Regions from separate parts of the Rhizobium sp. CB3171 genome, predicted to be linked through region 1. Evidence: riboswitches for the same ligand, from Rfam matches in the RefSeq annotation. Region 1 holds a riboswitch; each other region holds the start of a gene.
What was found. A riboswitch is a leader RNA that binds a small molecule or an ion and turns the genes downstream of it on or off. The one in region 1 is predicted to bind thiamine pyrophosphate.
Positions count from the first base shown of each region.

Region 2: linked by a shared signal. The riboswitch ahead of thiC (phosphomethylpyrimidine synthase ThiC) and the one ahead of QA648_RS26005 (hydroxyethylthiazole kinase) in region 1 are both predicted to bind thiamine pyrophosphate.
Region 3: linked by a shared signal. The riboswitch ahead of thiB (thiamine ABC transporter substrate binding subunit) and the one ahead of QA648_RS26005 (hydroxyethylthiazole kinase) in region 1 are both predicted to bind thiamine pyrophosphate.

Region 1 covers NZ_CP121653.1:1,437,784-1,445,239, reverse strand. The annotation lists gene QA648_RS26035 (DMT family transporter) at 1-268, shown strand, start outside; gene QA648_RS26030 (hypothetical protein) at 494-634, shown strand; gene QA648_RS26025 (transporter substrate-binding domain-containing protein) at 762-1,889, opposite strand; gene QA648_RS26020 (hypothetical protein) at 1,913-3,175, opposite strand; gene QA648_RS26015 (hypothetical protein) at 3,168-3,857, opposite strand; gene thiD (bifunctional hydroxymethylpyrimidine kinase/phosphomethylpyrimidine kinase) at 4,120-4,920, opposite strand; partial or broken gene QA648_RS26005 (hydroxyethylthiazole kinase) at 5,007-5,090, opposite strand; TPP riboswitch at 5,143-5,239, opposite strand; gene QA648_RS26000 (DHA2 family efflux MFS transporter permease subunit) at 5,325-6,803, opposite strand; gene QA648_RS25995 (DUF1127 domain-containing protein) at 7,224-7,370, shown strand.
Region 2 covers NZ_CP121653.1:2,150,706-2,158,161, reverse strand. The annotation lists gene QA648_RS29140 (CocE/NonD family hydrolase) at 1-601, shown strand, start outside; gene QA648_RS29135 (thiamine phosphate synthase) at 697-1,326, opposite strand; gene QA648_RS29130 (thiazole synthase) at 1,323-2,096, opposite strand; gene thiS (sulfur carrier protein ThiS) at 2,099-2,296, opposite strand; gene thiO (glycine oxidase ThiO) at 2,287-3,267, opposite strand; gene thiC (phosphomethylpyrimidine synthase ThiC) at 3,269-5,095, opposite strand; TPP riboswitch at 5,188-5,320, opposite strand; gene QA648_RS29110 (FadR/GntR family transcriptional regulator) at 5,520-6,272, shown strand; gene denD (D-erythronate dehydrogenase) at 6,302-7,285, shown strand; gene QA648_RS29100 (SDR family oxidoreductase) at 7,287-7,456, shown strand, end outside.
Region 3 covers NZ_CP121652.1:3,344,043-3,351,498, forward strand. The annotation lists gene QA648_RS16275 (MarR family winged helix-turn-helix transcriptional regulator) at 43-570, opposite strand; gene QA648_RS16280 (MDR family MFS transporter) at 785-2,320, shown strand; TPP riboswitch at 2,391-2,508, shown strand; gene thiB (thiamine ABC transporter substrate binding subunit) at 2,559-3,587, shown strand; gene thiP (thiamine/thiamine pyrophosphate ABC transporter permease ThiP) at 3,595-5,238, shown strand; gene QA648_RS16295 (ATP-binding cassette domain-containing protein) at 5,228-5,956, shown strand; gene QA648_RS16300 (M48 family metalloprotease) at 6,228-7,456, shown strand, end outside.

The DNA of each region.
Region 1 (7,456 bases):
GCTTGCCGCCTTTGGAGCAACCAATTTCTCCTTTGCGCTCGTCCTGTTTCTCGCCGGCGCGAAGCGCATGCCGCCCGCGGACGCCGCTCTTATCGGGACGATGGAGATTGTGCTCACGCCATTCTGGGTCTGGCTGTTTTTTTCCGAAAAACCGCCGCTTGCCACCTTCGTCGGCGGCGCCATCATTCTTGCCACCGTCCTCTGGCACACGTTCATCGATCTCAAGAAGAGCCGGCGCAGCCCAGAGCCTAGAACAAGATGCCCGTAAGACCAGACCTGGAAGGACCGAGAGGAGCAATATGACCTCAGCGATCTCCATGACGAATATAAATATTCTCTTATAAGCTGTATATTTGTTCAGCTAACATTCATTTAGCGGAAGGCAAATAAACAATCGCCGCAACGCCTTGCGGTTGATTGAGGCTCGGCTGCTGACAGCTCACGAGGCAGGCGGCCGGGCCTCTCAAGTCCCTGAACGGCACGGATAACTCGCATGCGGCTGCTTCTCGCTTTGATTGACTGGCTCTCGGAGCGACGCCGGAAGCGGGCGGAGCAGGAGACCGTTCACTATTCCGCCGATGATCCATGGGTGCTCCGGCAGATCGAAGCGTTCGAGCGAGAATTGAAGCAATAAAGCGCACCAGTGAAATGCGGACGTAGAGCCGGACGTTTTCCTCCGGATCGACCGATATTGATAATGACTTGGACCTCACACGAGTCATCCCACTGGCGATAGGGATCTTGTCGTGGTGACGAGCGTCTTATTCGCGCTCCCCGCGGACACTCCAGTAAAATACGTCGAGCTTGTGGCTGGGAGTTGCGCCTTGGAACGTATCACCGAAAGCCTTGTCGAGGATGGAGGGGTTGAAGACGACCTTTTGTGAAAGAAACTCAAAAAAACTGGCGACCAGCAACTGACGCGCGGTACCGCTGTCGTCATTCTCGGGCCGAGCCTTCCCGAAGACTGCGTAGCGATCGTTAGTATAAGTCCTCGTGCCGTTGTCATATGCGCATCCCGGGATCATCTTGACGTTTTCGGTAATGATTTCGAGATCACCCACGAAATAATGAAAATCGTCATGGCAGAATGCGTTTGCCGCGGCCGTATAGCCGCTGTAGGACTTGACCCTATTTTCAGTACCTTCCCCGCACAAAGGCTTTGAATCCGGATTCAGCGGATCGCCGCGCAAGTAATCGATTAGCGCGTCTTCGAATTTGGGAAGCTCATGCGCAATCAGAAGCGCGTTGATTCCCTCATTCTGGGCTGTCGTCCCACCTACAAGACCGATTAATGGCTTTTTGGGGTAGGAACAGATTTTATCCGGCGGATCCTCCCCCTTGCGTGTAATGTAGCTTATCCCGGTCAAAAAGAGCGGCGCAGAAACCATGAAGCCGTTGCGCCGTTCATTGGTGATCGTTGCCGGATCGCAGAGTATGTCAAACTTCACGCCAAGGTCGAGGAAACGCGAATCGTTTATCGGGGAAATAGTGTTGTTCGTGGTGGCGTCTTTGCCTGCAACGGTGGCCGCACCTGCTGAAGCTTCTTTTTCACGCGCCTCGTCAATGTCGTAGATGCCGATGTCATTGAAGGTCAATTCGCCTGGCTTTGCGTCCAGTATCATCTCGGCGAGGGCGGCATCACATATTCGCACCATGTAGCCCGTATAACCGGCTCGCTCCAACGGACCGCGTGCCGCATCGGATGCCTTCTCGCCGGGCAGGCTCGACCTATAAGAAAATGGCCGGGCATCGCTTCGGACCCCGATGCAAAGCTGCGTCTTCTCGTTGCATGTCGTGACTGGCGGTTGCTGGGGAGGCTCGGCTTCCGCGACCCCTCCCGCAATAAAGGCAAAACACGCAAAAAGCGAACTGAGCAGTGCAGTATTCATTGATCGCCCCCTTAGTTCAGTTTCTATTTCGCGTCGTCGTCTCCAGCCTCCGTAATCTCAAGCATAACGGCAAATGTCAGAAGAAATAGAAATGGAACGAAGCAAAAAATAAACGTGTCTCTCGTTTGTTGAGAGAACAAAGCGGCTTTTGGTGCTGAGGGAAGTGCAGATCCATAGGTCAGGAAAATCGCAAGCCACATATATCCCGCATATACTGCAGAGAAAATAATACTGATTAATACTGTCCAAAAAACACTGAGATGTCTGTGCTTATCCATAATAACGAGGGCCGCGAATGAGAGGATCAACCCGGCCCCAAAATGAAGGGCAAAAAATTCTCCCGATTGTTCGAATAAAAAGATGATTTGCGTTTGTGTCAGATGAAAATTTACGGCCCATGCCAACTTAGCAAAGTTGACCGCAGCCGACGCAAAAACTGCGATAAGCCCCGACAGCAAGGACATGCCAAGCAGCGTTAGGAACGGAAATTGATAGAATTTCCAGTCCGTTCGCCATGATTGTTGCTCGATGCGCACCTCGCGCGCGACGAGCACAAAGAAAACGCTCAAGAGAACCAGAAGTCCCGAATGAAGAGTATCCCAGGCTGTCGTTTCGATGAAAATGGGCCGTTGCGTAAGATTATATCGGCGAATGGCTTCCTTCGTCTTGCAATCGGCGTCAGTTGGGGAACAAACAGGTTGGGCGATGGTATCCTTAGTATTTAATTTATCATTGTTCGCGCCTGCATTGTTGTTTGCTCTCACTTGATTAGCAATTTCGTTCTCTAAGACGCGTGTTTGTTCGCTATACACGCCCGAATCACTTTGCACTTTCCAGTCACGCCACTGGTTGTAAATGAGAAAAGTCGCGATCGCGCCAAGGACCAAGCCAACCATCATGCTGATCGCGAACGAGTTTTGTTCGGCGTTATATTTTTCCTGGATTCGCTTTATGGTTTTTTCCATCGGGCTCAGAGGTCTTGTTTCTTCTTTCCTTTGAGACTTCTGACCGAGTTTCGGAGGGCGCCTGCGGAGCAAGCCGCTTTGGCTGAAGACAGACCGGTTATTGCGCACAAATAAGACGGCGAACACTGCCATCGTATTCGATCGCGCGATCGCCGCTTCGCGCTGGAGATTCGAAAGCGCGTCCCATATTTCATGTATATCGGGCTTTGCGGCTCCGTCTTCGCCGCCGGATTGAAGCTTCTTTTGTAAAGCAGCTATGAGGTCATGCAAGGCGGTGAGCTGCCCATCGAGTTTGTTCGACAGTGCTTCCAGCTCAGACATTTGATATAAGCGGGAAGTACAGCATTCGATTATTCGCGTTTGTAGCGACCGAGAGATAGTCAATCGTGGCCAACGATGACTCAATCTCCGCTATTTTCCTGCTTAAACCGATACTACTCTTGATTGATTCAGTCGCGTCGCGAAAACTTGTGACCAACAATCCCGGTTGATCTCTTAGGAACTCCTCATAGTCCACGCTGCGTAGACTCTCTATGACCCTGTAGACGCCCCGGGGGATGCCGGCCATCCGATGAGCAAGACTTCTCATCGTCGCTTCGATGGGTTTGACAGCGCCAATCGACAGGAATGAAATTAAGAGGGCAGAAACGAAGATGGGTTTGCCGTAGCTCGTCGCAGACAGTACCGACGGGTCACTTGCGGGCAACAGGACGTTGTCGGTTGCACCGATTTCGCTTCTGGCCTTGCTCGCGCTCAATAACAGGTCATACACCTCTGCCGACCCCAAGACCACGGCGTAGACGATAAGGTATAAGGCAGCATAGAAGGTGAAACCGGCGATAATCTCGCCGGTCGTGCAGAGGTTCCTGACCTCGACTTCTTTGAGAATCGGGTGCAGCGAGAATGGATGGTCGCCGGTTTGCGAGTTGAAATTCCGAAATGCCTCGATCAGCAGCGTCACCGCTCCGGCTGCAATGGCGCCCGCGTAGATCAAATCGTTCATCGCCAGGCGTCCGAGGTCTATCTCTCAGGGGCAGTTTTGAGCTGATGAATTGCAGGGACCAGCGGCCATTGCTCGGTTCTCGTCAACGACGACAAAACCAGCAATTCCAAAAGCGAGGACACTCATCATCAATAAGAACTTGATCATGTGTTCACTCTTTTAATGGTGGTGATTTTTAATTATATCGCACTTAAAACTTGCGTCAACTGCGTGGCAAAGGACGTATGTTCGCCTGTTAGTCGACATATGTCGCCGTTCAGCTTTATGGCCAAAGCTCGTAGAAGTGCTGGACCGGCCCATGACCGGTGCCGACGGTGAGCGTTTGGGCCGCCGCAACCGCGCCCGCAAGATAATGCTTGGCGGTGGCAACAGCTTCCGTCAGTGTCGAACCCTTTGCAATCTCCGCCGCCAAGGCGCTGGACAGCGTGCAGCCGGTTCCATGCGTATTCTTGGTTGGCATGCGACCGGCTTCGAACCAGGTCAGCCCCTCCGGGCTTGCGAGAACATCAGGGCTTTCATTGCCGGCAAGATGCCCGCCCTTGACCAGAACGGCCAGCGGGCCGAGCTTTGCTAAGCTTTCTGCCTGCCGCGCCATCGTCTCGCGATTTTCGGCAACGGGTTCGTGCAGAAGCGCCGCCGCTTCCGGCAGATTGGGCGTCAGCAGCGTGGCCAGGGGAAGAAGCTGGTTGGTCAGGACGTCGACGGCATCCGCGGCAAGCAGCGCTGCACCGCCCTTGGCGATCATGACGGGGTCCAGCACGATCGGCACGCCTCGATGGGGAGCGAGCGCATCGGCAACGGCTTCGGCGATTGCCGCATTGGCAATCATGCCGATCTTGACGGCATCGACGCGTATATCGGCAAAGATCGCCTTGATCTGATCGGCGACGAACTGCGGAGGAACGGGGTGAACGCCGGAAACGCCTTGCGTGTTCTGGGCCGTCAACGCGGTCAGCGCCGCCATGCCGTAGATGCCGCGTGCCGAAAATGTCTTCAGGTCGGCTTGAATGCCGGCGCCGCCGGAGGGGTCGGAGCCGGCGATGGAGAGGACGTTTCGGATCATGGGCGTGCCTTTCTGATCCAGCCGGTAGACAACGCACCGGAGATTGCGGCGAATTCGCCGACCTCCGTTTCGGCAAACGCCGTCGCGACCAAGTTGGTGATGCATTGCACCAGTGGAGGGTTTGTCCGCATGGCCGTCAGCAGCGCGCCGGGAGTGGTTTTATCTTGCATATCGCCCCTTTCGGGCGGGGCGAGACGCGAAGGGGACAACGACAAGAGCACGCCGAGACCCCGAGCGACTCCCTCCGCCAGCATTATCTGGTTCAGGTTCAAAGGGTGCTTCTCAGCCCATCACGCGACGGGCGCCCCTGTCTCTCATCACCGTCTTTTTCGCAGAGAAAGACCGCCCTGTCACCAGCAAATCGCAGTATCGAGATGACCGAGCTTCCGCAGCGTTGAATGTCTCTAGTGGTGGTGGCCCGCCTCCGGCCCGTGTTTTGGCTTTCTGATGAACAAGGCCGCCGCGATCGCTCCCAGCGAGATGATCGCCCCACAGAGAAATGCCGCCTTAATGCCGCCGGTCGTTGCCGTAAGGATACTGGCGCCGCTGGCGGAGAGGCTGGTGGACCGGAGCGTCATGATCGCGACAAACAGCGCGGTGCCGGCGGCTCCGGCGACTTGCTGGGTCGCACCGAGCATGGCGCTGCCATGCGAATAGAGGTTTGGCGGTAGCGATCCCAGGCTGACGGTGAATAGCGGCGTGAACATCAGCGCAAGACCGATGCTGAGCACGATATGGGCGATCAGCAGCATCCAAAACGGCGTATCCTGCTGAATGAAAACCAGTCCGCCCATCACCATGCTGAGCATGATGGCTCCCGGAATGATCAACGGCGCAGGACCATGTTTGTCGAACAGGCGCCCGACGGTCGGCGCGCAAAGGCCCATGATCAGCCCGCCGGGCAGCAACAGCAGTCCGGTTTGCAGCGTCGACAATCCCAGCACGTTTTGCAGATAGATGGGCAGCAAGATGAAGACGCCGAACATCGACATCATCAGAATGGCCATCATGGCAGCAGCGATCGTGAAGGTTTTTGTGGTCAAGGTGCGCAGATCGAGCAGCGCTCTATCCTGTTTCTGCAAATGCAACTGACGCAGTACGAAAACCGCGATGACGACAGCGCCGGTCAGGAGCGGAATCCATGGCGACACCACCGGCGCGCGAAGTGCTGCGTCGCCGAGCCCGCTGAGGCCGTAGACGAAACCGCCGAAACCGATGGCTGAGAGGATGATCGAAAAGATATCGATCGGCGCGGTGGTTGGAACCGTCACGTTCTTCATCCGCAAGGCGCCAAGCGTCAATGCGCCCAACGCGATCGGCAAGACCAGGAGGAACAGCCAGCGCCATTCGAGCGCCGAAAGGATGAGGCCGGAAATGGTGGGCCCGATGGCCGGCGCCACGGAAATGACGACCGAGATATTACCCATGGTCCTGCCGCGGGAGTCCGGCGGCACCAAGGTCATCACTGTCGTCATCAGCAGTGGCATCATGATCGCCGTGCCCGAGGCTTGCACGATCCGCCCGAGAACAAGCGCCGCGAAACCCGGCGCCAGCGCCGAGATCAGCGTACCGGCGCTGAAGAGCGACATGGCGAGAATGAATACTGGCCGGGTGTTGAGCCGTTGCAGCAGGTATCCGGTGATCGGGATGACGACGGCCATGGTCAGCATGAAGGCCGTGGTCAACCACTGAGCGGCACTCGCGGTGATATCGAGATCCGCCATCAGATGGGGGAGCGCAACACCCATGATGGTTTCGTTGAGAATGACGACAAAAGCCGACACCAGCAGCAGGGCTATAACGAGTTTGTTGCGGGCACTATGGTCTTCCACGGTGGGAATATCCTGTTCCACATCGGCAAAAGTCTGGCTTTCGGTCGTCATGGTGCTGCCTTGAGTTTGAATTCAGAAGGGCAATCGAATTGCCTGGAACGGTGAACCGCTTGGCGCTTTCCCGATTATGACGAACGGCCGCGTGAGATTACGACACGTGCAGCGAATTATTTTTGCGCCATTGATTGTCTGAGCAACGCGCGCCTGCAATTCTTGCCGGTTGCTCACCGGCAAGAATGCTAATGGGCTGACAAAGGTCAACCCTAAAGATGTTTCGGTTGGCCTGGTCCGGAGAGAGAATTTGAAGTGACAGAATGGGCCGCCTTCAGACCCATGCGCTACTTGCATGGGTGCAGTGAAGCCTTGGCGCTGCAATAACCGAGGGTGCCGTATTATATACCTCTCATCGAAGCAAAGGGGAGCGCCACGGACGGCAGCTCGGCTTCGAATGCCCGAAGAAAGGGGATCATCATGAACGTAGCACGCTCTTTCAACAACTGGCGGAAGTATCGTCAAACGGTCGCCGAACTGGGCCGTATGTCCACGCGCGAACTGGATGACCTCGGTATCGGCCGCGGCGACATCCGCAACATCGCTCGTGGCGCGGTTGCTCGCTAACGGCTCATAAACGCCATAACTTCGACTTTTCGTCAGCGCCTGCTTCCTCCCGAGCGGGCGCTTTTGTTTTGCGCACGCTGTCGGCG
Region 2 (7,456 bases), 710 kb from region 1:
GGCCGACATCACGCGATTGATCGACTACATGCTCACCGCATGGCCCGATCATTCGAAACTCGACCCCGAAAATATAGGGTTCTTTGGCTTCTCGAGAGGTGGCTATACAGGCTTGGTTGTTGCAGGCGGCACTCCCGATCTTCGAAAGGCTCTTGCGCTCTGCCCGGAGAATTCTCCGAAGCCCAGTTGCGCACAACTGCAGAAAAACGAGATGCCGACACAATCATTCGCGCATGACCCTCGCGTGAAGGCCCTTGTCATTGCCGATCCGGCTTTCGGTCCATTGTTCGGCCCAGACGGCTTAGAGAACGTGAAAACCCCGATTCAACTTTGGGCGTCGGAACACAGCGGAGAAGACAGAACTGGCGGTGAAGTGTCGTTTGACTTTGTTTCGGCTATCGATCGCGATCTGCCGGCCAAGCCCGACTACCATATCGTACAAGGTGCCGGTCATTTTGCCTTCCTTACGCCCTGCACGCCGGATTTGGCTAAGAAGCGTCCGGACATATGCGGCGACAGACCCGGGTTCGACCGAGTGGCCTTTCACAAGGAGTTCAATTCCGCGGTGTTGGCGTTCTTCCGGAGGCACTTGGAGCACTAACCGGCCGATCTGATGGCCGAATTGGTCGTTGATGCTCTTGAAGCAGTTCTGGCCAGAAGTGGGGCGTCCGCTGCAGCAAAGACGCCTCTTCGTATCTAAATCGGGTCCGCGCAGACATTGGAGCGGTAGATGTCGGTCATCCCCAGCCACTGCATGGTTCTCGTTTCGGGTGCTTTGTTCAAGGTGATATCCGTGACCACCGCAGCACTGTCCGCCCCGTTCTCGAAGACGCCGGCAATGCGTTCCACGGTCAGCCCGCCGATCGCCACCAGCGGTATGCTGCCGATGCGCGCCTTCCATTCGCCGATGCGGTCGAGACCCTGCGGCGCCCAGGCCATGGCCTTGAGAATGGTGGGGTAGATCGGACCGAGCGCGATATAGTCCGGACGCGCCGCCAGCGCGATCGCCAGCTCCGCCTCGTCATGCGTCGAAAGTCCCAGTTTCAAGCCTGCCTCGCGGATGGCGCCAAGATCGGCCACCGCCAGATCCTCCTGGCCGAGATGGATGAAATCGCAGCCTTCCTCGATGGCAAGTTGCCAGTAGTCATTGATGATCAACTGGCATGCGTGGGCAGCGCAGACCGCCTTTGCCTGGCGGATGTCTGCCCGTATCTCGGCCAGAGTGCGATCCTTGATGCGCAGTTGCACCAGTTTGACACCCAGTGGCACCAGCCTTTCGATCCATGCGGCACTGTCAACGATCAGGTAGAATGGATCGAGCTTCATGCGAAAACCGCCTTTCCGATTACGGGTGTCGAAGGCACTGCCATGTCGCGCGGCTCCAGCATACCGGCACCGAACGCCTGCCTGCCGGCGTCGATCGCCTTGGCGAAGGCTTCCGCCATTGCGGCAGGGTCGCCGGCGCCGGCAACCGCGGTGTTCAGCAGTACGGCATCGAAGCCGAGCTCCATGACAACAGCAGCATGCGAAGGTCGGCCGATACCGGCGTCCACGATCAACGGCACGTCGGGAAAATGTGCCCGCAGAGATCGAAGTGCGGAAAGATTGAGCGGTCCTGCCGCAGAACCAATCGGCGCGCACCAGGGCATCAGCACCCGGCATCCGGCTTCGAGCAGACGTTCGGCGACGACCAGATCGTCCGTCGTATAGGGAAAGACCTCGAAACCCTCACCGATCAGAATGCGCGCCGCCTCGACGAGTGCAAAGACATCCGGCTGCAGCGTATCGTGGTTGCCGATCACCTCCAGCTTGATCCAGTTGGTTCGAAACACTTCGCGGGCCATCTTGGCGGTCAGCACCGCCTCCGATACGCCATGGCAGCCGGCCGTGTTGGGAAGAACGCGAACGTCGAGCGCGCGGATCATGTCGAAGAATGCGCCACCGTTGCGACCGCCGACCGCTTCGCGGCGCAACGATACGGTGACGATCTCGGTCCCTGATCGCTTGACCGCTTCGGCGAGGACTGCTGGCGAGGGATAGCGCGCGGTGCCGAGAAGAAGTCGCGACCCGATTTGGCTTCCGTAGAGATCGAGCATGGTCAGCCTCCTTGCATGGGTGTCAGGATCTCGATCCTGTCGTTGTCGACCAGAATATGTCCGTCGCGATCCTCGCGATGAACGAGTTCGCCGTTGACGGCGGTTGCCAGCCAGTCGCCTTCGTAGTCGAGGGCGGCCAAAAGCTGCGAAAGCGTCGTGGCGGCGATCGTCTGCGCTTCGCCATTAATGATCAGGTGCATTGGAAACTCCTTTGCGTCGTCCGTTCGGAAAAGACGAGATCGGCGGCTTCTGCCGCCATTGTCGGCGCCAGCAGAAAACCGTGGCGATAAAGACCGTTGAGGTATGTGACCTTGCCTTCCCGCATTACTCGCGGAAAATTGTCGGGGAGGGCAGGGCGGATGCCGGCGCCGGTTTCGACGATAGTGGCATCCGCAAAGGCTGGATGCAGCGCATAGGCTGCGTTCAGCAGTTCCATCATCGAGCGCGCAGTGATCGGGCCGTCGAATTCGGTCTCGATCATCGTCGCGCCGACCATAAACAGGCCCTTGCCGCGGGGGACGATATACACGGGAAAGCGCGGATGCAGCAGGCGAACGGGCCGGGCGAGCGTAACCTCCTCTGTATGCAGATAGAGCATTTCGCCACGCACGCCGCGCAGATTGCGACTTTGCCCGATGCGGGCAGCACCGGTGCAATCAACGATATCGGAGAAATCGTCTTCGCTCACATCTTCGTCGGTAAAGACGACGCCCTCTGCCGACAACAGCTCTTTCAACGCGCGCAGCGCCTGGCGAGGATCCAGATGAGCTTCACGCTGAAAGAACAGGCCATGTCTGAAGCGAGTGGCGAGAGTGGGTTCGAGTGCAGCAATGTCGTCCTCTTCCACCCATTGATAGCAGGTCGTGCGGCTGGCAAATCGCCTCAGCTCTCCATGGTCGCGGGTCGATGCGACGACCAGCGTTCCGTTGCGGACGACCTTGCCCGGCAGAATCGCTTCCCACCGGTCGGCGGCATCGAGGCCGCGTTTAAGCACGGTCTCAGCGGCGCTTTCGCGCTCGCACCAAGGCGCGAGCATGCCGCCGGCGAGCCAGGAAGCAGCGCGAGCGAAGTTTGGGTGCGGGTCGAAAACGATCACTTTCGCACCACGGGCGTGCAATTCGCGTGCGACCGTGAGGCCGGCGACGCCGGCCCCCTTCACAAGGACACGCATGTCAGTCTGCCTTATGGGCTGGGGTGTCGATCGGCATATAGAGATCGCCGCCCTCACGGTATTTCGCCGCCATCGCGTCCAGCCCCTCCTTCTGCGCTTCGGCGCGGATATCGTGCGAAATCCGCATGGAGCAGAATTTCGGGCCGCACATCGAGCAGAAATGCGCAACCTTGTGGGCTTCCTTTGGCAAGGTTTCGTCATGGAAGCTGCGGGCGGTGTCAGGATCGAGCGACAGGTTGAACTGGTCTTCCCAACGGAACTCGAAGCGGGCGCGCGACAATGCATCGTCGCGCACCTGCGCGGCCGGGTGCCCCTTGGCAAGGTCGGCAGCATGGGCGGCGATCTTGTAGGTGATGACACCTGTTTTGACGTCATTGCGATCGGGCAGGCCGAGATGTTCCTTCGGGGTGACGTAGCAGAGCATGGCCGTGCCGAACCAGCCAATCATGGCAGCGCCGATGCCCGAGGTGATATGATCGTAGCCCGGCGCGATATCGGTCGTCAGCGGCCCGAGCGTATAGAAAGGCGCCTCGCCACAAACGGCGAGCTGCTTGTCCATGTTTTCCTTGATCTTGTGCATCGGCACGTGACCGGGGCCCTCGATCATCACCTGGCAATCCTTCGCCCAGGCGATCTTCGTTAGCTCGCCGAGCGTTTCGAGTTCGGCAAATTGCGCCGCGTCGTTGGCATCGGCGATCGAGCCGGGGCGCAGGCCGTCGCCGAGCGAGAAGGAGACGTCATAGGCGCGGCAGATATCGCAGATTTCCTCGAAATGTTCGTAGAGGAAGCTCTCGCGATGATGGTGAAGACACCACTTGGCCATGATCGAGCCGCCGCGCGAGACGATGCCGGTCACGCGATTGACGGTGAGTGGGATGTAATGCAGCCGTACGCCGGCATGGATAGTGAAATAATCGACGCCCTGTTCGGCCTGCTCGATCAGCGTATCGCGATAGATTTCCCAGGTGAGGTCTTCGGCGATGCCGCCGACCTTTTCCAGCGCCTGATACAGCGGCACCGTGCCGATCGGCAGCGGCGAATTGCGGATGATCCATTCTCGGATATTGTGGATGTTGCGGCCGGTCGAAAGGTCCATGACGGTATCGGCGCCCCATCGGGCAGCCCAGACCATCTTCTCGACTTCCTCCGCCATCGATGACGTGACGGCGGAGTTGCCGATATTGGCGTTGATCTTCACCAGAAAATTCCGGCCGATGATCATCGGTTCGCTTTCGGGGTGATTGATGTTGGCCGGGATGATCGCCCTGCCGGCGGCGACTTCCTGGCGGACGAATTCCGGTGTGACATGATCCGGAATATGAGCGCCGAAGCTCTCGCCGTCGCGAATCAGTGCTTCGGCGTTGGCCTTGCGGCCGAGGTTTTCGCGAATGGCGATGAACTCCATCTCCGGCGTAATGATACCGGCCCGTGCATAGGCGAGCTGGGTGACGGCTTTACCATCCCTGGCACGTAGCGGCCGGCGTCGCCCTGGGAATTCCGGCGTGAGCCGTTCGCCGCTGACAAAGCCGTTGTCCTCGGGGCGGACATGGCGGCCCACATAGGATTCGACATCGCCGCGGGCGAGCACCCAGTCACGGCGCAGTTGGGGCAGGCCCTGCTCGATGCGGATCTCGGCGCCCTCTATCGTGTAGGGACCGGAGGAATCATAGACGACGACAGGCGGCTCGCCTGCGGTCGGATGGACGCTGATCTCGCGCATCGGTACGCGGATATCGCTATGGATATCTCCAGAAATATGGATCTTCCGCGATGCCGGCATCGGGCCAGTCGTGACGGTCGGGGTAAGATTCTTTGCGGCAATGGTCATGGTTTGAGGCTCCAAATTGCAGTTGGAGACCCAGTCAATCAGCCGGAATGATGGAAAGACGCCGGCACGGATTCCACGCATGAATCCAAAGCCTTCGAGCGCTTGCACCGTCCCTACGCCAGTATGAACTGGATCAGGTTCAACGGGTCACTGCGCCCACAATCGGCAAAGCCGTATTGTTCAGCAGTATCTCAGCCCCTTGCCGGGACCCCCCTGGTGAATGTCGGTGATCGTAAAGGGCCGCTGCTAATGATGTCAAGCTCGCTCTCGTTGCGGCTCAGACGTCGAGCGATATCTCTGTCCCGAGCCTGGCTGATGAAAGATGTCCCTATTGGCGGTTACAGGAGGAAATTGGCTTGACTGATTTGCTCAACCATTCTTAATAAACTGATCTGCTGGACCAACCAGTGGACCGGAGGGTGTGATGGACGAAAGTCCGATCTTAACCGAGGTGCCGAATATCGCGCGTGGTCTCGCCCGCCGGACGGCGCGTGACGTTATCGCTCAGAAGCTGATGGTCCTGATAGCAACCAACATGTTGCGGCCGGGCGACGAGTTGCCGGGCGAGCGCGAACTGGCAAGCGTTCTCCATGTCAGCCGCGAAACGGTGCGCGGCGCCATCCAGACCCTGGCCGCGCAGGGTATCATCGCGGTTTCGCATGGCAGCCGCAGCCGCATTTGCAAGGTCGACCTCAGCCACATCACGGTGACGATCGCCTCTCCCAACGCAATCGACAGCTACGATCTGGAGTCGGTTCACGCGGCCCGTCTCCATGTCGAGCTCAAGGTCGTCGGGGATGCTGCCGAACGGATCGACGATGCGACGCTGGCAAAGTTGCAGGCTCTTCTGGAGGCGCAGCGGCTTGGCGGAGACGATGTGATGCGTTTCCTCATTTGCGACCGCGAATTCCACGTTGCGATCTATCGCGCCGGTGGAAACCCGCTGCTCGCCGACTTTGTCACTGACCTATACACCTACATGATGAATTACCGCCGCAACGCCATGTCCAAGCCGGGCGCTATCGAAGCGAGCTACGACGATCATCTATCGATCTACGAGGCTCTCGCACGGCATGACCGCGATGCCGTCGTCGACGCGTTCCGGCATCATCTGACGCGTATTTACGAAACGACCAAGGTTCTGCTGGCGACCGGCAATACCGGCAATACGGTTTGAGCCGCTGAGCATGAGGAGATCTGGCTGATATGCATGTGATGGTTATCGGGGCGGCTGGCATGATCGGCCGCAAGCTGGTGGAGAAGATTGGTCTGCAGGCAGATGTGCTTGGCCGCGGGATCGACAGGTTGACGCTTGTCGACGTTGTTCCGCCGCCGGTTCCGGCCGCGCTTGTATCCGTTTCCACGGCGATGACGGCCGATCTTTCTGATCCCGCGAGTGCCACCAAGCTTTCCGGCTTGCGGCCGGATATGATCTTTCATCTGGCGGCGATCGTATCCGGCGAGGCCGAGGCGGATTTCGATAAGGGCTACCACACCAATCTCGATGGCACGCGCTCGCTCTTCGAGGCCATCCGGCACGAGGGGCTGAAGGAGCCCTATAACCCCCGCGTCATCTTTGCCTCGTCGATCGCTGTTTTCGGCCAACCCTTTCCGGAGAAGATCGGCGATGATTTCTTCACGACCCCCCTGACGAGCTACGGTACGCAGAAGGCGATCTGCGAACTGCTGCTTGCCGATTATTCGAGGCGCGGCATCTTCGACGGCATCGGCATTCGCCTTCCGACAATCTGCATCCGCCCCGGCAAGCCCAACAAGGCCGCCTCCGGCTTCTTCTCGAACATTCTGCGCGAGCCTCTTGTCAATCAGGAAGCCGTGCTGCCGGTGGACGAGAATGTCCGACACTGGTTTGCCAGCCCACGCTCCGCGGTCGGCTTCTTCATCCATGCCGCACGCATCGACAGCAGCGAGATCGGACCGCGCCGAAATCTCACCATGCCCGGGCTGTCCGCACTTGTCGGCGAGGAGATCGAGGCTCTGCGCCGCGTCGCCGGCGAAAAGGCTGTCAAACTCATCCGCCGTGAGATCGACCCCACAATCCGCTCGATTGTTTCCGGATGGGCGACGGATTTCGATGCGCGGCGGGCAACGGCGCTCGGCTTCAGGGCGGAAACCAATTTCGATGAGATCATAAGGATCCACATCGATGATGAACTTGGAGGGAAAATCTGAGATGGCGCAGCCCGCAATCGCACCAAAAACCCAGATCGCCCTTGTCACCGGCGGAGGTACCGGCATCGGCCGCAGCATCGCCAAAGCGCTGAGCGCTGAAGGTTATACCGTTGTCCTCACCGGGCGCCGTCATGATGTGCTGGAAAAGGCAGCCAGCGAACTCGCCGCCGA
Region 3 (7,456 bases), on a different replicon from region 1:
TAAGGGAAGAGCGCTGTTGGCAAGAACGGCGGTGTCAGCCGTTCAGCCGTCTGTTTCCTTGATGCGCGCCTGGAAAACCTGCTCGTAACCGCTGACGAACCGATCGAACAGCAGCGAGAAAGTCTCGATGTCCTCGGTCGACCAGTCGGCAATGATGCTCTCGATGACCGAAAATTTCTGCGCCTGGATTTCGGCGAGCAGCCTTTGGCCCAGCGCGGTCAGCACGACCACGATGCGGCGCGCATCCGCCTGCGAGGCTTTGCGGCGCAGAACGCCGCGGGCGACCATATCAGCGACGATGCGGCTTGCCCGCGATGGATCGATGCGCAGGATGTCGGCGATGGTCCCGACCGTGACTTCGCCGGCCTCTTCCGCGCGCCTTACGGCATCGATAACGTCGAGATGCGAAAGCTCCAGGCCCGGCGCAACGTTCTGGATGGCAAGCCGACCGATCATGCGGCGGCCGGTCATCAGGCGCATGCGGGTCATCACCTGCCCGATGCGCAACCGGTTTTCATCTTCGGGCAGCGGTGAGGCTTCAACTTCTCGTGTGTTCGTCGCTGATGTCATCATTCCAACATATCAGAGACGGATAGGAATTAAAATATGCAAACAGCATTCACTTGCCATTGACAGTTATATGCTGATAGCACATATATTGTTCCGGAACATTCGCTTTCGAAGACCTGTCCGAAAACGCCATGTTCCGCATTCAGGAACCGGGGCGTTCCCATGCGTTCGGTCGAGCGCATAGCGTTTCGGGCAAGCTCGGATTTCTCGTTCCATGGATATGCAGACCACGCCCGCGCCACTCGTGGCGGATCATCGCCGCCGGCTGATTCTCTTCTTTTTCCTGATGACCGCCATGTTCATGGCAACCCTCGACAACCAGATCGTATCGACGGCGTTGCCGACCATCGTCGGAGAATTCGGGCACTTGGAACGCTTCGGCTGGATCGGCTCGGCCTATCTGCTGGCCCTTTCCGCCTCGATGCCCGTTTACGGCAAGCTCGGTGACCTTTTCGGCCGCAAATATGTGATGATGACCGCGATCGCGATCTTCACCGTCGGTTCGGCGGTCTGCGGCCTTGCAATATCGATGAATACGCTGATCGCCGCCCGCGTGCTGCAGGGCCTTGGCGGCGGCGGCATTCTGGTCTCGATCTTCTCCGTCAACGCCGATCTCTTCGAACCGCGGGAACGCGCCCGTTATCAGAGCTATTCCAGCCTGGTGCTGATGGCTTCCGGCGCCATCGGCCCCGTTCTCGGCGGCACGATGAGCGACCTCTTCGGCTGGCGCTCGATCTTCCTCGTCAACCTGCCGATCGGCTTTATCGTTCTGGCCGGCCTCGCCTTCATGCTGCCGTACCGCAAACCCGCCCGCAAGCCGAAGATCGACTATGCCGGCGCGCTCCTCCTTGCGCTGACGACCACCAGCATCGTGCTTGCCGCTGACGGCACGGAGCTCTTCGGCTCATTGCTTTCGCCGCAATGCCTCGGGATCACCGCCTTCGGCGCGCTCTGTGCGCTGGCCTGGGTTTTCGTCGAACGTCGCGCGCCGGAGCCGATCGTGCCGATGACACTGTTCCGCAACCCGACCTTCGGCCTGCTGCTGATCAGCTCGGTCACCAGCGGCGCGGTGGCAATCGGCATGGTCAATTATTTCGCGCTCTTCCTGCAGACGACGACCGGCCTGTCGCCATCCATGGCGGGCCTGCTGTTCATCCTGTTGACCGGCGGCATCGTCTGCGGTTCGCTTTCGGCCGGCCGGCTGATCTCGATGAAGGGCCGCTACAAGCCCTTCGCCATCGCCAGCGCCGCCTGCAGCACCATCGCCTTCGCCACGCTGGCGCATGTTCACGCCGGCACGCCGATCGTCTTCATCGGCGCCCTGATGCTGCTGCATGGCATCGGCATCGGCCTGGCACAACAAGTCCCGGTCATTGGCGTGCAGAATGCCGCAGCCAGCCGCGACGTCGGTGCCGCCACCGGCGCCGTGACGCTCTCGCGCATGGGCGGCGCCTCGATCGCCATTTCCATCTACGGCGCCATCATCGCCGCCAAGCTCGGCAATATCGGCGTTTCCATCCCCGGTGTCGCCAATATCGAGGAACTGACGCCGAAGATGATGGCGGCCCTGCCGGACGCCACGCGCGAAAGCGTTGCCAATACCTATGCGAGCGCCTTCAGCCCACTGTTCATGACGGCCGCCGCCATCTGTTTCCTCGGCCTGCTGACGGCGATCTCATTGAAGAACGTGCAATTGCCCGGCGCCGCCAAGAAGCTCGACAGCCAGGCGGCTGCGCACGCGGCCGAGTAAAACGAACGTACTGCAATCGACAGGGGAATCATTCCCCTTGTCATCGCTTCGTCACAGGAATAAACCTGCCAACGCTCTAACGGGGTGCCTTATGTCTTTCGAAGACATCTGGCTGAGAGGCTTTCACCGGCCAACCCGCGGAACCTGATCCGGCTAACACCGGCGGAGGGATTAGACGCGTGACAAAATCATGGCGCCCTTTTCCCGTTCAAAACGAAACCAACGAGGAGGCGCTGTCATGCCCAACCGATCGCTATTGTCACTGTTTACCGGCTTGGCTCTCGCCGCCGGCGCAACGCTTTTCGCCGCCCCGGGCGCCGAAGCCGCCGACAAGACGCTCACCATCTACACCTATGAAAGCTTCACCGCCGACTGGGGTCCGGGCGCCAAGGTCAAGGCCGCCTTCGAGAAGACCTGCGGCTGCACGGTCAATTACGTCAGCGTCACCGACGGCGTGGCGCTGCTTTCTAGGCTGAAGCTGGAAGGCACGGGCACGAAAGCGGACGTCGTTCTCGGCCTCGACACCAACCTCGTCGACGAGGCCAAGGACACTGGCCTGTTCGACGCCAGTGGCATCGACACATCAGGCCTGAAGGTTCCGGGCGATTTCAAAGACGACGTCTTCGTCCCCTATGACTACGGCCATTTCGCCGTCGTCTACGATACGCAGGTGGTCAAGAATCCGCCAAAGAGCCTGAAGGATCTGGTCGAGGGCGATCCGTCGCAGAAGATCGTCATCGAGGACCCCCGCACCTCGACGCCGGGCCTCGGCCTGCTGCTCTGGGTCAAGTCGGTCTATGGCGACAAGGCGGCCGATGCCTGGACGAAGCTCAAGGGCCGCATCCTGACCGTCACCCCCGGCTGGTCGGAAGCCTATGACCTCTTCACCAAGGGCGAGGCACCGATGGTGCTCTCCTATACGACGTCGCCGGCCTATCATATGGTCGTAGACAAGACCGACCGCTATCAGGCGGCCGCCTTCTCCGAGGGCCACTACATCCAGATCGAAGTTGCCGGCCCGATCAAGTCGTCGGCGAACAAGGAGCTTGCCCGCGACTTCCTGAAGTTCATGGTTTCGCCCGGCTTTCAGGACACCATCCCGACCAATAACTGGATGATGCCGGTCTCGGCGACGTCCGAGCCGCTGCCAGATGCCTTCAGCAAGCTGGTCGTCCCGTCAAAGACCTTCCTGATGAGCCCCGATGTGGTCGAAAAGAACCGCAAGGCCTGGATCGACGAATGGCTGGCCGCCACCAGCACCAATTGATGCCGAGATGCTGCTGACGGCGCCGGAGAAAAGACATGCCATCGCCGGCGGGGCCTTCAGCCTCGCCGGTATCGTGTTTTTCATCGGCCTTGCCATCGTCACCCTGCTTGCCGCCGGCATCGAATCCGCCGACGGCAATCCGCTCACCGATCCCTATCTTCTGCGCGTGCTGCGCTTCACCCTGCTGCAGGCAACGCTGTCCACCCTACTTTCTGTCGCCCTCGCCATTCCGGTCGCCCGCGCGCTGGCGCGGCAGCCTCGCTTTCCCGGCCGGCTCTGGCTCATCCGCCTGATGGCCGTTCCCATGGGCCTGCCGGTGCTGATCGGCGCGCTGGGCCTGCTCGGCATATGGGGGCGTCAGGGCGTTCTCAACCAGCTATTGACGGGGCTCGGCCTGGCGCAGCCGGTCAGCATCTACGGGCTGACGGGCATCCTGCTGGCGCACGTCTTCTTCAACCTGCCGCTCGCCGCCCGCCTGATGCTCGCCGGGCTGGAACGCGTGCCGGCGGAATATTGGCTAATGGCCGGTGGCCTCGGCATGCGCCCCGCCTCCGTCTTTCGTTTCATCGAATGGCCGGTGCTGCGCGGCCTCATTCCCGGCATCGCCGGCCTGATCTTCATGCTCTGTGCCACCAGCTTCACGCTGGTGCTGATCCTCGGTGGCGGCCCGGCCGCGACCACGCTCGAGGTGGCGATCTATCAAGCATTGCGCTTTGATTTCGATCCCGGCCGCGCCGTAGCCCTGTCCCTTCTGCAAATCGTGGTGACCGCCGCCATTCTCGGCGCCATGGCCTTGCTTCCAGCGCCGGACGATCACGGGCTGACGGCAGGCCGCGCCGTGCGGCGCATCGATGGAACAGTGCCCGCCGCCAAACTGGCCGACAGCACGCTGCTCCTGCTCGCCACCCTATTCATCGGCCTGCCGCTCGCCTCGGTGGTCGTCACCGGCCTCAAGGCAGATCTTCTGAGGCTCGTCAGCCAGGCGATCTTCCTGCAGGCGGCCTTGACCAGCCTCACAATCGCGCTTGCCGCCGGCATTTTGGCGGTCCTCATCTCCTTCGCCATCATCCGCGCCCGCGCGGCGATAGCGGCCGAACGCCGGAAAGCGCCGGGCCTGGGCGCCCTCGCCTTCGCCTTGAGCGGCACGTCCTCCCTCGTCTTGCTGGTGCCGCCGATCGTGCTGGCGACCGGATGGTTCCTGGCGCTGAGGCTGTTTGGCGATCCCGCCCGATTTGCGGCGCTTCTGATCGTCGCCATCAACGCCCTGATGGCGCTTCCCTTTGTCATCCGCGTCATCGAACCGGCCCATGCTGTCCATCGTCGCCGCACGGAACGTTTGGCCGCAAGCCTCGGTCTTCAGGGCCTCGCGCGGTTGCGGCTAGTGGACTGGCCCGGCCTGCGCAAGCCGCTTTTTACGGCGCTCTCCTTCGCCATGGCGCTGTCGCTCGGCGATCTCGGCGCCGTCGCTCTCTTCGGCTCCGATAGCCTGGTGACACTGCCTTGGCTGGTCTACAGCAAGCTCGGCAGCTATCGCACCAACGATGCGGACGGACTTGCTTTCATTCTGGGGCTGATATGTCTACTCCTGACTGTCGCCGGCACGGCCGGTCAAGGCAGGCATGAGGACGAAGGCAGGCGGAATGACCGATAATCAGCGCACGGGACAACGGGGCATCACAATGACCGGGGTCGAATTGCGGCTCGGCACCCATGATTTCCGCTTCGATTGCGAACTGCCGCAAGGCCGGATCATCGCTATTACCGGCCCGTCCGGATCGGGCAAATCCACCTTCCTCAATCTGCTCGCCGGCTTCGAGACGCCCGACCGTGGCCGCATCATGCTTGCCGGGCAGGATGTCACTAGGCTGCATCCCTTCGAGCGGCCGGTATCGCTAGTTTTCCAGGATAACAACCTCTTCGCCCATCTCGATCTCTTCACCAATGTCGGGCTTGGCATCAGCCCGTCGCTGAAACTCTCGGTGGACGACCGGCAAAGGATTTCGGGAGCCCTGACACGCGTTGGGCTTGCCGGCTTCGACAGACGCAAGCCCGGCACCCTTTCCGGCGGCGAGCGCCAACGTGCGGCCTTCGCACGGGCGCTGGTGCGCGACAAGCCGATCCTGCTGCTCGACGAGCCCTTCGCCGCGCTCGATCCCGGCCTGCGCTCCGGCATGGCGGAGCTTTTGTCCGAGCTTCACCGCGAAACTGGCAATACGGTGCTGATCGTCTCGCACGACCCGGCTGAAGTTCGCCGTCTTGCCGATCATGCCGTCTTCATCGATGGCGGAACCGTTCCGCTTTCAGCTCCCATCGAGCGTTTTTTGACGCAAGACGGCATTCCGGCACTGACCACATTTTTGCAACATTGAATGCGACGCAGCATTTTGCTGCCGGTTTTGCCTTAATTTCGTCGCGGCGGACGGCTGAAAGTCCTGGCATATGCTTGCCAAAATACAACGCTGCCACATTTAAACGGAGTCTCGCTATGCAACTGCTGCCGAAATCGGCTACAGCAAAGGGCAGAGACCACCCGGACGAACTCAGGTCCGATCGGAGTGGATGCAACCTTTGACGAAACGCGGCGATGATCTGCCTAGTCATGATCAACCGGGTTCGGCGTCCGGCCGGCATGGCAGTAAGATGAGTGGGACACAGGCACTGAAGCAGAGCGACTACGCAGGACGAAGGATCAGCAGGACTGTCGCGGCCCACGCGCGCCGCTTGGCCCCCGTCCTCATTGCCGCGGCGGTGCTCAACGGCTGTCAGTCGGTGCTGGATCAATCCTACCAGCCGAATGTTTCGCCATCGTCCAGCCCGCAGATCGTTTCCGAAGTACAGAAGAACGATCCGCGCGCGCAGATGGGCGCCCGCGAGCATCCGCGCATTCTGGCGAGCTATGGCGGCGAGTATAAGGATGCCAGGACCGAGCGCCTGGTCGCCCGCATCGCCGGCGCACTGACCAGCGTGTCGGAAAATCCGCAGCAATCCTATCGCATCACCATTCTGAATTCGCCGTCGATCAATGCCTTCGCGCTGCCCGGCGGCTATCTCTACGTCACGCGCGGCCTGTTGGCGCTTGCCAACGATGCCTCGGAAGTCGCCGCCGTGCTGTCGCATGAAATGGCGCACGTCACCGCCAATCACGGTATCGAGCGCCAGAAGCGAGAAGAGGCTGAAGTCATCGCCAGCCGCGTTGTCTCCGAAGTTCTGTCGAGCGATCTTGCCGGCAAGCAAGCCCTCGCCCGCGGCAAGCTGCGCCTTGCCGCCTTCTCTCGCCAGCAGGAGCTTCAGGCCGACGAGATCGGCATCCGCACGCTTGGCCAGGCCGGCTACGATCCCTATGCGGCAGCCCGCTTCCTCAATGCGATGGAAGACTACAGCCATTTCATGACGGCTAATTCCGACGCAGACCAGAGCCTCGACTTCTTATCGAGCCATCCGAGCACGCCGCAGCGCATCGATCTTGCCAAGATGCATGCCCGTGAATTCGGCGAGGAAGGTAAGGTCGGCGATGCCGGCCGCGATTATTACCTCAACGGCATCGACGGCCTGCTTTATGGCGACAGCCCGGAAGAAGGCTATGTGCGTGGCCAGACCTTCCTGCACGGCGGTCTCGGCATTCGCTTCGATGTCCCGCCCGATTTCCACATCGACAACAAGGTCGAGGCGGTCATGGCGACCGGCCCCGGCGATATCGCCGTCCGCTTCGACGGCGTAGCGGACAATCAGAATCAGAACCTGACGAATTATATTTCCAGCGGCTGGGTCACCGGTCTCGATCCCTCGACCATCCGGGCCATCACCGTCAACGGCATGGAGGCGGCCACCGCGCGCGCCTCGGCCGATCGCTGGGATTTCGACGTCACCGT